One region of the Mycobacterium hainanense genome, then DNA from elsewhere that is predicted to be linked to it. Evidence: riboswitches for the same ligand, from Rfam matches in the RefSeq annotation. Region 1 holds a riboswitch; the other holds the start of a gene.
What was found. Region 1 has a riboswitch for magnesium ahead of ACEL92_RS15685 (Rv1535 family protein). Riboswitches for the same ligand answer to the same signal wherever they lie in the genome.
Positions count from the first base shown of each region.

Region 2: linked by a shared signal. The riboswitch ahead of ACEL92_RS26540 (hypothetical protein) and the one ahead of ACEL92_RS15685 (Rv1535 family protein) in region 1 are both predicted to bind magnesium.

Region 1 is NZ_CP169059.1:3,390,471-3,398,139, reverse strand. Features, by position in the region: gene ACEL92_RS15700 (amino acid adenylation domain-containing protein) at 1-3,533, shown strand, start outside; gene ACEL92_RS15695 (carboxymuconolactone decarboxylase family protein) at 3,664-4,245, shown strand; gene ACEL92_RS15690 (NAD(P)H-dependent flavin oxidoreductase) at 4,278-5,402, shown strand; M-box (ykoK) riboswitch at 5,668-5,837, shown strand; gene ACEL92_RS15685 (Rv1535 family protein) at 6,126-6,362, shown strand; gene ileS (isoleucine--tRNA ligase) at 6,679-7,669, shown strand, end outside.
Region 2 is NZ_CP169059.1:5,624,878-5,632,546, forward strand. Features, by position in the region: gene car (carboxylic acid reductase) at 1-1,819, shown strand, start outside; gene ACEL92_RS26530 (NADP-dependent oxidoreductase) at 1,896-2,840, shown strand; gene ACEL92_RS26535 (NRAMP family divalent metal transporter) at 2,832-4,586, opposite strand; gene ACEL92_RS26540 (hypothetical protein) at 4,606-4,815, opposite strand; M-box (ykoK) riboswitch at 5,088-5,273, opposite strand; gene ACEL92_RS26545 (O-methyltransferase) at 5,399-6,058, shown strand; gene ACEL92_RS26550 (acyltransferase family protein) at 6,055-7,669, opposite strand, start outside.

The DNA.
Region 1 (7,669 bases):
CGATGACCGGGCCGCTGACCGCGAGGAGCGGAACACCGCCGCTCGGCTCGCCCATGCCCGGCGCGGCGCTGTTCGTGTTGGACGGCTGGCTCCGGCCGGTTCCGGCCGGTGTGGTCGGTGAGTTGTATGTGGCCGGCCGCGGTGTGGCGTGTGGGTATGCGGGCCGGTCGGGGTTGACCGCGGCCCGGTTCGTGGCATGTCCGTTCGAAGGGGTGGGTGCGCGGATGTATCGGACCGGGGATCTGGCGCGCTGGGGCGTCGGTGGGCAGCTGCAGTATGTGGGCCGTTGTGACGAGCAGGTCAAGATTCACGGATATCGCATCGGGTTGGGCGAGGTCCGCGCGGCGTTAACGGCTTTGGCTCGGGTGGACCGCGCGGCGGTGCTGGCGCGCGAGGATCGGCCCGGGGACAGGCGGCTGGTTGCCTACATCACCGGTCGTGCTGATCCGGCCGATGTTCGCGCACAGTTGACCGATCGGCTTCCCATCCACATGGTGCCGGCCGCGGTCGTCGCGCTCGACGAGTTGCCGTTGGCGCCCGACGGCACGCTGAACACCCGGGCCCTGCCCGCGCCCGACTACCAGGGCGCCGAGCACTCTCGCGCTCCCGGCGATGCCGTCGAAGAGATCCTGGCCGGAATCTATGCCCAGGTGCTGGGCGTGGAGCGGGTCGGCATCGACGACTCCTTTTTCGACCTCGGCGGGAACAGCATCTTGTCGATGCAGGTCGTGGCGCGGGCGCGGGCGGCCGGCGTCCGGTTCCGCCCGCGGGACGTCTTCGTCCAGCAGACGGTGGCCCGGCTGGCCCGGGTGGCCGGGGTGGCCGGGGTGTCCACCGGCGACGATGCGGTCGACGACGGTCTCGGCGACGTCGTCGCCACGCCGATCATGCGCTGGCTGCAGCAGCTCGACGGGCCGGTCGAACAGTTCAACCAGACCATGGTCGTTCAGGCCCCCGCCGGCGTCACCCGTGACGACGTGGCGGCGCTCCTGCAGGCCGTGCTCGATCGGCACCCGATGCTGCGGCTGAGCGTCGACGACGACGGTGCGGGTGGCTGGTCGCTGCAGGTGCCCGGGCCCGGCGCCGTCGACGCCCGCGGGTGTATGCACATCGTCGACGCGTTGTCCGAAGAGGCCTTGGTGGCGGCGCGGTCGCGGTTGAACCCGGCCGCGGGCGTGCTGCTGCGTGCGGTGTGGGCGGAGGCCACCGGGCGGCTGGCGTTGATCGTTCATCACCTGGCCGTCGACGGTGCGTCGTGGCGAATCCTGTTGGAGGACCTGAACATCGCATGGGTCCAGCAGCGCGGCGGCCTGCCGGTGGCGCTGCCAACTGGCGGTACGTCGTTCGCCCGGTGGTCCGCCCTGGTGGAGGAGCACGCCCGGCGGCCCGAGGTCGTCCAGCTGGCGGACGCCTGGCGGCGGGTAGCGGCGATCCCGGTCGCGTTGCCTGCGGTGCGCCCGGGGCTCGACACCTATCAGACGGCGCAGCACCTGTCGGTGGCGCTGGATACCGAGACCACTCGCATGTTGTTGGGGGCAGTGCCGGCGGCGTTCCACGCCGGTGTCCAGGATATTTTGGTGGTCGCCCTCGGGTTGGCGATCAACGAATTCCTGGGCACCGGCGCGCCGCTTTCCATCGACGTCGAGGGCCACGGCCGCGACGAAGACGTGGGCCCGGGCGTGGATCTGTCGCGCACCGTGGGGTGGTTCACCGCCAAATACCCGGTCGCGTTCAGCCTCGGTAAGCCGCCGTGGGACGGGGTCACCGCCGGTGCGGCCGAGCTCGGGGCGCTCGTCAAGGAGGCCAAGGAGCAGCTGCGTGCCCTGCCCGACGGGATTACCTACGGGTTGCTGCGTTATCTCAATGCCGAAGTGGCCCTTGATGATCCGGACCCGGCGATCGGATTCAACTACCTGGGTCGGCTGGGCGGCGCGGCGGAGTTGTCGGACGACCTGTGGCGGCCCGACCCCTGCGGTCCGACGTTCACCGCCGCGACCACGGCACTGCCCATTCCGCTCGGACATACGCTGGAGCTCAACGCCGGCATCATGGAAACGGCGAAGGGCCCACTCCTGCATGCCAATTGGATGTGGGCGCCGTCGGTCCTGGAGCACGGGCAGGTCCTCCGCCTCAGCCAGTTGTGGTGCGCCGCCCTGACCGGCATCTGCGCGCACGTGCGAAACGGCGGCGGCGGGTTGACCCCGTCGGACATCACTCCCGCCCGGCTGACCCAGCAGCAGATCGACGAGCTCTGCCGGCGACACCCGACCGCCGACGTGCTGCCGTTGACCCCGGTGCAGCAAGGACTGCTTTTCCACACCGGCTCCGGACGGGACCCGGGCGACGACGTGTACGCGGTGCAGCTCGACATCACCGTCTGCGGCCCGCTCGACCCACACCGCCTGTGCCAGGCGGTCCGCAACGTGGTCGACCGGCACCCCAACCTGGTGGCCCGGTTCAGCGAAGAGTTCGACGAGCCGGTGCAGATCATCCCGGCCGACCCCGCCATCGCCTGGCGCTACCTCCAGCTCGACGCCGACGATCCCGCCCCCGATCAGCGGATCGAGCAGCTGTGCGTCGCCGAGCGTGCCGCGGTGTGCGACCCGGCGACCCCCGCGGCCTTTCGGGCGGCGTTGGTCCGCACCACGACAGACCGGCATCGCCTTGTGCTGACCGTCCACCACATCGCGATGGACGGCTGGTCGCTGCCGATCGTGCTCCGGGAGATCTTCGCCGGTTACTACCAGGAGCCGCTGCCGGCCGCGACGCCGTACCGCAGCTACCTCACCTGGCTGGCCACCCGCGACGCGGCCGCGGCGCGGACGGCGTGGCGCCAGGTGCTCGACGGGTTCGACACCCCGACGCTGGTGCGCGCGCCGGGCCGGGCGGGGCGGCGCGGGGTCGCGACCTTCGCAGTGCCTGCGGACACCACGCGGGCCCTGAGCGCGCTGGCCCGCTCGTCGCACACCACCGTCAGCACCGTCCTGCAGGCCGGGTGGGCGCAGCTGCTGGCCTGGCTGACGGGGCAGGACGACGTGGTGTTCGGCGCGGTGGTGTCGGGCCGCCCGGCCGAGTTGCCCGGCGCCGAATCGATGGTGGGCCTGCTGGCCAACACGGTTCCGGTGCGGGCCAACATCACCCCGGCAACCACCGTCGCCGGCCTGCTCGACCAGCTGCGCCGCGCCCACAATCACACCCTCGAACACCAGCATCTCGCGCTGCCCGAAATTCACCGCGTAACCGGCCACGAGCGGCTGTTCGACACCTTGTTCGTGTACGAGGACTCTCCGATCGACACCGCCGCGCTGGCGGGCGCCCACGAAGTCGCCGTCACCGATTTCGCCAGCCGGGGGTTCACCCACTATCCCCTCTCGGTGCGGGCGGCGCCGGGCGAGGAACTGCGCCTGCGAGTCGAATTCGACACCGAGGTCTTCGACGCGGCCGGCATCGACGCGCTCGTCGAGCGGTTCCGCCGGGTGCTGGCGGCCATGACCGCCGACCCGACCGACCTACAACTGCTCGGATTGCTCTGAATGCGCAGGGCGCCAACGGTTTCGATCGGGCAGTCACGGCATCGCGGCGTTCGGGCAACGGGGCGGCGGTTCGTGACTAACATGGCCGATGATCGTGACGGTGTCCCGCCAGCACACGAAGGTGTTCACCATGACAACAGCTCGCGTGCCCAAACTGCCGCTCGATGAAGCCACGGCCGCCGCCGACGAAGCGGCCGTGCCCAACTACATGGCCGAGCTGAGCATCTTCCAGGTGCTGCTGAACCACCCGCCGCTGGCGCGCGCGATCAACGATCTGCTGGCCACCATGCTCTGGCACGGCGCGCTCGACCCGCGGTTGCGCGAGCTGGTGATCATGCGGATCGGCTGGCTCACCGCCTGCGACTACGAATGGACGCAGCACTGGCGGGTCGCGTCGCGGCTGGGCGTGGCGCCCGACGACCTGCTCGGCGTGCGCGACTGGCAGGCGCACGACGGGTTCGGGGCCGCCGAGCGGGCGGTGCTGGCCGCCACCGACGACGTGGTCCGCGACGGCGCGGTGAGCGCCGCAAGCTGGGCGGCCTGCGAGCGCGAATTGCAAGGCGACACAACGGTTCTCATCGAGCTGGTCACCGTGATCGGGGCGTGGCGGATGGTCTCGTCGATCCTGCAGAGCCTGCAGGTCCCGCTCGAAGAGGGCGTGTCCAGCTGGCCGCCGGACGGCCGGTCACCCGCCGAGGCCGTCGTCGATTGACATATCGATCGGTGGCTCTTTAGCGTCGGGCAATGCGTACCAGGGTCGCCGAAATGCTCGGCGTCGAGTTCCCCATCTGCGCGTTCAGCCACTGCCGCGATGTGGTGGCCGCGGTGACCAATGCGGGCGGGTTCGGCGTCCTCGGCGCGGTGGCGCACAGCCCCCAGCGGCTGGAGAACGAACTGACGTGGATTCAGGAGCAGACCGGCGGCAAGCCCTTCGGGGTGGACCTGCTGCTGCCACCGAAGTACGTCGGCGCGGATGAGGGTGGCATCGATGCCGCACAGGTGCGGGCGCGGCTGCCCGAGGAGCACCGCGCGTTCGTCGACGACATCCTCGCCCGCTACGGGATCACGGCCCCGCCCCAGGAGGCGCGGGGCCCCGCAGGCGGCCTCAACATCTCGCCGAAGGGTTACGAGCCCCTGCTGGAGGTGGCGTTCGCGCACCGCATCCGGCTGATCGCCAGCGCGCTCGGGCCGCCGCCCGCGGACCTGGTTGACCGCGCCCACGATCGTGACGTGCTGGTGGCAGCGCTGGCCGGCACCACGCGTCACGCCCAACGGCACGCGGCCGCCGGAGTCGACCTGATCGTGGCGCAGGGGACCGAGGCCGGGGGGCACACCGGCGAGGTCGCCACCATGGTCCTGGTGCCCGAGGTCGTCGACGCCGTGGCGCCGGTCCCCGTTCTCGCCGCAGGCGGGATCGCCCGCGGCCGCCAGGTCGCGGCGGCCCTGGCGCTCGGCGCCGAGGGCGTGTGGTGCGGGTCGGTGTGGCTGACCACCGAGGAGGCCGAGACGCCGCCGGTGGTCAAGGATAAGTTCCTGGCCGCCACCTCCTCGGACACCGTGCGGTCGCGATCGATGACCGGCAAGCCGGCGCGGATGCTGCGCACGGCCTGGACCGACGAATGGGACCGCCCGGGGAATCCCGAGCCCCTCGGCATGCCGCTGCAGACAGCGCTGGTCAGCGAGCCGCAGGTGCGCATCAACTCCGCGGCCGCGCACCCCGGGGCCAAGGCGCGCGAGCTGGCCACCTACTTCGTCGGCCAGGTGGTCGGCTCGCTCGACCGGGTTCGCCCCGCGCGAACGGTGATGCTCGACATGGTCGAGGAATTCATCGACACCATCGGGCGGCTCGACGGGCTCATCGAGAACTAAGACGCGTTTCGCGTGTGCGCCGACGGCTTTCGGGGTGCGCGCACGGCGACGACACGCCGACAACCTTCGCCCTGGACGCACACGCTTGGGCGCCGGCGCAAACACCAGATGAACATTCGGTGGCGTCCGGAGGAGCGCATACGCCCAGCTCAGCGGCCCGGTCCTGGCAGAATCCTGTGGGCCGGCCGCGCGGATTCGTAAAGATTGCGAAACCCCGCGCCGATGAGTTTGACCCCGTCGGACCCGTCGTGCATTATCGGTCGGGTAAGCACCTCGTTAGGTGAGGCGTCTACACGAATACAGGCCACTGACCCCGAACGTCGAAAGACGCCCCGGGTCAGGACAGCTCCTCCCGGCTTAAGGGTTGAGCCCAGGTGGCTTCCGGACAACCGGACACGTCGTGTGGTGCCAAAGCTCTGACGAGAGGGGTGCAGATTACCGGCGGTCGTCGGGTTTCTGCTCCTCATGCTGCGCGCAAATCGTGTGCGGACAACCGCATGCGTCGTGACCGCGAGGAGGTGAGGGACACATGAGTTCCAGCGATAGTCCGGACCGAAGTCCGAACTCCGTCTCGTCCCGATCCGGTCTCCGGCACGGCGTTCTCAGCTGAGGCGTCGCAAACGCTAACTGGCTTATCGGCCAAGCGTTCTGGGACCGGAACCGCGGCGGGACGGGGCACGTCAAATTCATTCAGTCCCCGTTCGAACCCGTCAGGAGACGACCATGACCGCAGCTCTGTACGACGAAGTGGTAACCGTAGCGCCCGCCCGCAAGTTGACGGTGGTGCGCGACGTCGAGACGACCAAGGCCCCCGCGCCCAAGAAGGCCACCCCGCGGGCCAACCCGCAGCCCGTCGTGGGCGACCCGTTGGTGGAGGGCGCCACCCGCCTGCTCAGCATCCCGCTGCGCCACCTGTACGCGGCCCTGCTGCGGGCCGGTGTGCTCGAAATTCAGGCCTGATCCGATGGACAGCGACCAACCAAGGCTCCAAGGGGCTACCCGGCCGCAGGTGTTTCCTGAGGCCAGGTAGCCCCTTGGGGTGCTCCGCCTGAGTAGAATCGGGCCATCGGCGTCGATCCGGCATCACCGGGGAGCCTTCGGAAGAACAGCCGGCATCTTTCTCGGGCCGGCTCAGTAGAACCGAACGGGTGGGCCCGTCACAGCCTTGAAACGAGCGGCCACGCCACGGCGTGGCAAGCGGGGTGGTACCGCGGCGCTCGCGCAGACAGCGCGTCGTCGTCCCCGGCCTGACCATAGGCACGCAGGAGACGACGCGTTGACAGAAAACGCTGAAGCCAGGGCTTATCCCAAGCTGGCGAGCGGCGCACCCGACTTCCCGGCTCTGGAACTCGAGGTCCTCGACTACTGGGCCCAAGACGACACTTTCCGCGCCAGCATCGCGCGCCGCGACGGCGCCGACGAGTACGTCTTTTACGACGGGCCGCCGTTCGCCAATGGCCTGCCGCACTACGGGCACCTGCTCACCGGCTACGTCAAGGACATCGTTCCGCGGTACCGCACCATGCGCGGCTACAAGGTGGAGCGCCGGTTCGGTTGGGACACGCATGGATTGCCCGCCGAGCTCGAGGTCGAGCGCCAACTCGGCATCAACGACAAATCTCAGATCGACGACATGGGGATCGCCGCGTTCAACGACGCGTGCCGCGCGTCGGTCTTGCGTTACACCGACGAATGGCAGGCGTACGTCACCCGCCAGGCCCGCTGGGTCGACTTCGACAACGACTACAAGACGCTCGACCTGCCCTACATGGAATCGGTCATTTGGGCGTTCAAGCAGCTCTGGGACAAGGGCCTGGCCTACGAGGGTTACCGCGTCCTGCCGTACTGCTGGCGCGACGAAACCCCGTTGTCCAACCACGAATTGCGCATGGACGACGACGTCTACCAGAGCCGGCAGGACCCGGCGCTGACGGTCGGATTCAAGGTGGTCGGCGGCGCGTTGGACGGCGCGCACCTGCTGGTGTGGACGACGACACCGTGGACGCTGCCGTCGAACCAGGCGGTCGCCGTCAACCCCGACGTGACCTACGTCGAGGTCCCATCCGGCGACCATCGTTTCGTGCTGGCGCAGCCGAGGCTGGCCGCCTACGCCCGCGAGCTGGGTGAGGAGCCCGAGATCCTGGGCACTTACCGGGGGGCCGACCTGCTGGGCACGCGCTACCTGCCGCCCTTCCCGTATTTCCTGGACAGCCCCAAGGCTTTTCAGGTGCTGCCGGGGGAGTTCGTCACCACCGAGGACGGCACCG
Region 2 (7,669 bases), 2.2 Mb from region 1:
GCGCCAGGCAGCCAAACTCGCCGAGTTGCAGTCCTACGAGGTGCCTGCCGACTTTCTCGTCGAGGTCGAGCCGTTCAGCGAGGACAACGGCCTGCTGTCCGGGGTGGGCAAGCTACTCCGGCCGAAGCTCAAGGAACACTTCGGCCAGCGGCTCGAGCAGCTGTACGCGGACCTGGCCGCCAATCGCGTGACCGAGTTGCGGGCGCTGCGTGAGGAAGCGGCGGACCGGCCGGTCATCGACACGCTGTCCCGCGCCGCGGAGGCACTGCTCGGCCTCGCCGGCGGCCCGCCCGAGCCGGACGCCCTGTTCGTCGAACTCGGCGGAGACTCGTTGTCGGCGTTGACCTTTTCCAACCTGCTGCAGGACATCTTCGACGTCGAAGTGCCGGTGGGGATGATCACCGGCCCGGCCACCGATTTGGCTCAGCTCGCGGATTTTGTTGAGGCCGAACGCCGATCGGGTTCGCGGCGACCGACGTTCGCGTCCGTGCACGGGAGGCACGCCACCGAGGCCCGCGCTGCCGATCTCCGCTTGGACAAGTTTCTCGACCCGAAGACCCTGGCCGAGGCTCCGACCCTGCCGCGGGCCACCGGCACGCCGCACACGGTGCTGTTGACCGGCGCCAACGGTTATCTCGGCCGGTTCCTGTGCCTGGAATGGTTGGAGCGGCTCGCCGAGACCGGCGGAACACTCGTCTGCATCGTTCGCGGCGCCAGTGCCGCGGCGGCCGGCAAGCGGCTCGAAGAGGTCTACCGCAGTGGCGATCCGCATCTGGTCGATCGATTCCGCGAATTGGCGGCCGAGCACCTCGAGGTGATCGCCGGTGACATCGGCGAGCCGAAGCTGGGGCTGGATCAGGCGACGTGGGACCGGCTGGCCCGCAGCGTCGACATGATCGTCCACCCCGGGGCGCTGGTCAATCACGTGCTGCCGTACGACCAGCTGTTCGGCCCCAATGTTGTTGGCACCGCCGAAATCATCCGCCTCGCGCTTACCGCGCGCATCAAACCGGTGACCTATCTGTCGACGGTCGCGGTGGCGATGTCGGTTGATCCCACCGAGTTCACCGAAGACGGCGATATCCGCACGATCAGCCCGGTGCGGCCGATCGGATCCGACTACGCCAACGGGTACGCCAACAGCAAGTGGGCCGGAGAGGTGCTGCTGCGCGAGGCGCACGACCTGTGCGAGCTGCCGGTCGCCGTCTTCCGGTCCGACATGATCCTCGCCCACAGCCGCTACGCCGGGCAACTGAACGTGCCCGATGCCTTCACCCGGTTGATCTTCAGCCTGCTGGTCACGGGCATCGCGCCTGCGTCGTTCTACCAGACCACCGCCACCGGCGAGCGGGCCCGGGCCCACTACGACGGCCTGCCCGCGGACTTCGTGGCCGAGGCGGTGACGGCGCTCGGCGAGCAGCTCGCGACGACCGACGACGAGCCGGAGCCGTCCGAGACATTCCGCTCCTTCGACGTGATGAACCCGCACGACGACGGCATCTCCCTGGATGTGTTCGTGGACTGGTTGATCGCCGACGGCCACGACATCCGGCGCATCGACGATTACGACGAGTGGCTCCGGCGATTCGGTACGGCGCTGCGGGCCCTGCCGGACAAGCAGCGGCAACAATCAGTGCTGCCGTTGCTGGACGCCTACCGCCAGCCGGAGAGGCCGCTGCGCGGGGCGCCTGCCCCGACCGACGTTTTCCGCGCGGCGGTAAAGGCAGCCAAAATCGGTGCCGACAAGGACATTCCACACCTATCGGCCGACTTGATCGCCAAGTACGTGTTCGACCTGCGGTTGCTCGGGCTGGTGTAGCGGGTTAGCCGGGCACCCGTTTTTGCGCGCCTATGCTGGCGTGAGGGAATGATGCTCACGGTGAGAGGGGATCGCCATGGCGGCTGCTGCCGCGCGCGCCGTACGGTTCGACCGGTACGGGGGCCGCGACGTGTTGTACGTGGCCGACGTCGACATGCCCAGGCCCGGCCCCGGCGAGGTGGTCGTCGAGGTCCGGGCCGCCGGGATCAACCCCGGCGAGGCGGCCATCCGCATCGGGGCGATGCATGAGATGTTTCCCGCGACCTTTCCGTCCGGGGAGGGCAGCGACCTTGCCGGGGTCGTCACCGAGGTAGGCCCCGGGGTCGGCGAATTCGCGGTCGGCGACGAGGTTTTGGGGTTCAGCTTCCGCCGATCCAGCCACGCGACCCACACCGCGGTTCCGGTGGGCCAGCTGATTCGCAAACCGCCTCAACTCAGTTGGGAGGTGGCGGGTTCGCTCTACGTCGTCGGCGCGACGGCGTACGCGGCCGTCCGGGCGGTGGCACCGCAACCGGGTGAGACAGTCGGCGTCTCGGCGGCCGCGGGCGGTGTGGGGAGCATCGCCGTGCAGCTTCTGGTGCGCCGCGGGGCGCGGGTGCTCGGCATCGCCGGACCGGGCAACGCCGACTGGCTGCGCGCCCACGGCGTCATTCCGATCCCGTATGGGGACGGGCTGGCCGATCGGCTGCGCGAGGCGGCACCGTCCGGAATCGACGCGTTCATCGACCTGTTCAGCCCCGACTACGTGCAGCTCGCCGTCGATCTCGGAGTCCCACCCGAGCGAATCGACACCATCATCTCGTTCCAGAAGGCCGCCGAGGTGGGCGCCAAGACCGAAGGCAGCGCCGAAGCGTCGACGCCGGAGGTGTTGGCCGAGATGGCCGACCTCGTCGCCAGTGGCGCGATCGATTTCGAAGTCGCCGCCACCTATCCGCTCGATCGGGTCGCCGACGCCTACGAAGAACTCGAGAAGCGCCACACCCGCGGCAAGATTGTTCTGCTGCCTACGGATTCACAATGACGCGGCGGGCCCGACGACTCCGGCCTGCACGACTTTGACCACCACCAGCGCGACTGCGACGACCAGATAAGCCCGCAGGGTGAACAGCCCCGCCCGGCGAGCGGGCGACATGGCCGGGCGGGCCAAACCGGCGAGGCTGGGGGTCTGCCAATTCATCCGGTCCTGCCGGCGGACGGCGCGGCGTTCGGCGCGGGTAAGCGTTGGGGTGTCGTCGAGTTCGTCTACCTGCTCGGGGTCGAGGCCGCCGCCGAGCTCCCGCACCATGGCCTCGGCATCGCGCAACTCGGTGTCGCGGCGGCCGGCGACGATGACGGCGGCGCCGCCGATCACGCCGATCGCCGCGCCTACCGCCAGCCCGGCCTCGATGGTCGACGTCGCGAGTCCGGGGAAGAACGTCGTCGCCGTCAGCGCCAGCGACAGCAGCACCAGCGCCCACACGATGGTCCAGGCGACGATGTTCTGCCGCACGCTGTTCGCCCAGGGCCCCAGCAGCGCGCGGTCGTTGCACAGCAGCACCAAAAACACGGTGGCCGAGGGCAGTAGGACACCGGCGAGGGCCTGCACACCCTGGGTTACCAGACCCAGGACGTGGTCGGGGCTGAACGCGACAGCCGCCGACACCACGAGCAGCAGCGCGTAGCCGCCGTAGAACAAGGGAGCCTCGCTGATCTTCCAGTGCAGCGAATGTCTCTTGCCCATCGCGTCTCCGATGGCATAGGTGGTGGCCAGCCCGATGGCGTTCGCGCCGATCAGCGATGCGTCGAGCAGGACGATCGCGAACAGCGTGCCGACCGTGCCGCCGAGGTGCCTGGACAACCCTGCCGCTACCGCGCCGGCGTCGGCGAAGTGGCCCACCTCCGGCGTGCCTGCCAGACCGAAGGCGGTGACCGCCATGAGCGCGGTCGCGCCGACCATGACCACGACGATTCCGATCACCAAATCGGCTCGGGCATAGCCCATCCAGCGGGCGGTGATGCGCTTGTCCACCACGTTGGACTGCTGGAAGAACAGCTGCCACGGCGCGACCGTGGTGCCCACGATGGCGATCACCAACAGCAACACAGTGGAGTTGACCCCGCCCGCGAAGCCCGGAACCAGGCCGCTCGCAACCCTACTCGCCGACGGGTGCACCAACAGCACCATCGGAATGACGAGGACGTTCACCGCGATCAGCAGGAACATCAGCCCCTCCCAGCGGCGGAACGATCCCCCGGCCACCACCGCGAAGAGCAGGACGGCGGCGGCCGGGACCGCAATCACCTTGGGGCAACCGAGGAATCCGAGCGCCAGCGCGACACCGATGAATTCGGTGACGATCGTCAACGCATTCAGGACCAGCAGGTCCCCGACGCTGAACGCGCCCCAGAACTTGCCGAAGCGCTCGAAGATCAAGCGCGCGTGCCCAACTCGGGTAATCGCGCCGAGCCTGAGCACCATCTCCTGGTTGACGTACAGCACCGGGATCAGCAACGCGAGCGTCCACAACAGCGCCATCCCGTAGTTCTGACCGGCCTGCGCGTAGGTCGCGACACCGCCGGCGTCGTTGTCCCCGACCATCACGATCAACCCGGGACCGCTGATGACCATCAGCGTGCGCAGGCGGCGCCAGCGACCGCCGGTGGCCCCGGCGCCGTCGCGCCCGATACGGCCGAACGCGCCGACGATGTCGCCGGCGTGTGCCGCCGCCGGAGTCGGCGGCGCGGCCGCGTCGACGGCGCCGAGGGCCTCGGATGAGACAGCGCTCATGGTGTGTTCGCCCGAATCGTCACCGGCGGTCGCCGGTCGAGGGGTGTCCGCCGAGCGAGGCCGTGACCACCGCGATCGGCATCCGCGACACGTAGAGGTTGGCCCGCTCCTGGGGAGTCAGGGCGCTCCGCGCGTGCAACTTGGTCGCCAGCAGGCGTGCCGACCGCAGCAAGGCCCGGCCACGCCCCCCGGTGCGGCCGGTAACACGGTGTGTAACAACAAAAGCCATGATCTTCTCCTTCAAGGGAGGCCCGATCGGCTCAGAAGAGGCGGGCAGCAACGGCAGCTCGCGGGCGCCTAGGCGCGCGATTTACCGACGATGACCGCGAAAACTCAAGCGGCAGAAGGAATGCCGGAACCAGATCGGGACAAGACGGATTTCGGATAGGGACTATCGCCTGGACTCATCTCGCCCTCACCTCCTCACGGCCACGACACGCGCAGGTGTCATCACATGTCACCTGTGACGGGAGAGGAGCCAATGCCGGCGAAACGCCGCCGACCGCACCCCTCTCGTCGGAGCTTCGGCACTGCACGGCGTATCCGGAACTCGACCGATGGTCGTTCCAGAAGCCACTTGGGCTCAACCCTTGGGTCCGGGAAGAGCTGTCCTGACCCGGGGCGTCTCTCGACGTTCGGGGTCAGTGGCCTGTGTCCGTGCAGACGCCTCACCTACCGAGGTGCTTGCGAACACCTTTGTACACCGCGGTCAGGTGCCCGTCAAACGCATCGCGTAACCATTGCGGCAGGTCGTGGCCCCTGATAGCTCTGCGCGGCCGCTCGCTCCCCCGCCGACGCCTACCCTCGACGGCATGGCCAACACTCTGACAGCTCCGAAGGTCGCGTCCGTGCTCGACCGCATGTACACCGAAGCGAAAGACCAAATGTCGCTGTTGCGCGCGCGGCACGCCGACTTCGACCGGCCGATGACCGCGCAGGAGCGCGCCGACGCGATGAGCGAGTTCTACATCCCGGTCACGCCCGAGGCCGGCCGGTTGCTCTACGCACTGGTGCGCGCGACCCGTCCGGCGACGGTCGTCGAGTTCGGCATGTCGTTCGGCATCTCCGCCGTCCACCTGGCGTCGGCGGTGCGCGACAACGGCGCCGGGCGGGTGGTGACGACCGAGCTCAACGACTCCAAGATCGCCGCCGCGCGGCAGACATTCGCGCAGACGGGCCTCGACGACGTGATCACGATCCTCGAAGGGGACGCGCTGGCCACGCTGGCCGCGCTGGACGGACCGGTCGACTTCGTCTTGCTCGACGGTTGGAAGGACCTGTACCTGCCGGTGATCGAGCTGCTCGAGCCGCGGCTGTCGACGGGCGCGTTGGTGGTCGCCGACAACGCCAACGCCGCGGACACCCAACCGTATCTGGACCGGGTGCGTGATCCCGAGAACGGTTACGTCAGTTTCAACTTCGCGGTCCGGGACAGCGACAGCATGGAGATAAGCTGCCGCACCGGGTCTTAACGCAGAGATTCCTCGAGCCACGGCGTCAACCACTTCACCCCTTCGGGCGTGAGGTGGACGCCGTCGCTGCGAACCTTGATGCCGTCGACCTTGGCGGTGTAGACGCCGTCCGGGCATAGCTTTTTATTCAGGTCCAGAATCTGCACGCCTCTGTGATGGCCGACCGTCTTGCGCAGCATGGTGTTCCACAAGTTGACCCGATCCGGCTGGTCCTCCGGGTACAGTCGCCCATCCGGCTTTTCGCCGCCCCTGCTGTACGGCACGGTGGCGACCACCACTCGAGCGCCGGTGGAACCGGCGATGTTCAGCGCCCGTTCCAGCTCACCGTTGAGGTACGCGTCGAACGTCGGATCACCGATGTGGGTCCACTGACCCTCGTTGACGCGGTCGACCGTTTCCCAGCGGCCGATGACCAACAGCGCGACGTCCGGTTGATCCTGGGCAACCTGCGTCGACCATCTGAGCGGCCAGCCGTCGCATTCCGGCCTCTGCTCCAGGGTTTGACCGATGTACCGATACGGCGTGCCGCGCACCAGGCTGCAGCCGATGACGGTGTGATCGAGGAACGCGAATCCCGGCGTCGGCGGCAGGTAATGCATCCACGTCCACCCGATCGAATCGCCGAATACCGAAACGGTGAACGGCCGGTTGGGATCGCGGGGAGCGGCGGGGCGGCTGCCGCCCGGCGGCGACGGGGACACGGCGGCGACCGCCGAAACTCCCGGCGGCAGGCCGACCTCGCGCAGGCCGGGCCCGGTCCCCACCGGGACCACCAGCAGGGTCACCGCGGCGGCGCTCGCCACGGTCGCCGCCGCCAACGGCAACAGCGGCACCCGCGCCGGCCGCCAGCGCCGGATCGGTTGCTCGATCAGCCACCAGGATGCCGCGGCCAGCGCGACCGTCACCCCACACCGCGCGGCGAACAGCGGCAGCCCGGTCCACCCCGTGCGTTCGCCGTTCAGCGCCAAGAAGATTGGCCAGTGCCACAGGTAGACGCCGTAGGAGATGGTGCCCAGCCACACCAGCGGCGGCGCGGCCAGGATGCGGGCGACCGCCCCGCGTTGCTCCAAGGCCACCGGCGCCACCACGAGGACGGACGCGATCGCCACGCCGAGGAGCAGACCGTGGCGGAATTCGCCGCTAGCCCCGGTCGCGTAGTGGGTCACCGCTGCAAGTCCGGCCAATCCGGCGAGCGGCAGAACGCGGGCGACGCGCCGCGCCCAACGCGTTCGGATCAGACACCAGCCGCGGTTCAGCGACGGCCAGTCGCGGACCAGCAGAGCCGCCGCCGCGGCGCCGGTCAGCAGCGCCTGTGCGCGGGTATCGGTGCCGAAGTAGATGCGATCCCTGGTGCCGTCGGACACCATCACCATGGCGATCGCCGCCGAAGCCAGGGCCCCCACGGTCGCGATGACGAACGTCGCGAATCGGACGTCGCCGACGGTGGCGCGGGTGAAGCGGCGCCTCGCGCGCGCGGCCAACAGCACCGTCACCGCGATCAGCAGCACCGGCCACACGAAGTAGTACTGCTCCTCCACCCCGAGTGACCAGGTGTGCTGCAGCGGCGAGGGCGGGGCGCCCTGTGTGAAGTAGTCGGTCTTCTGGGCGACG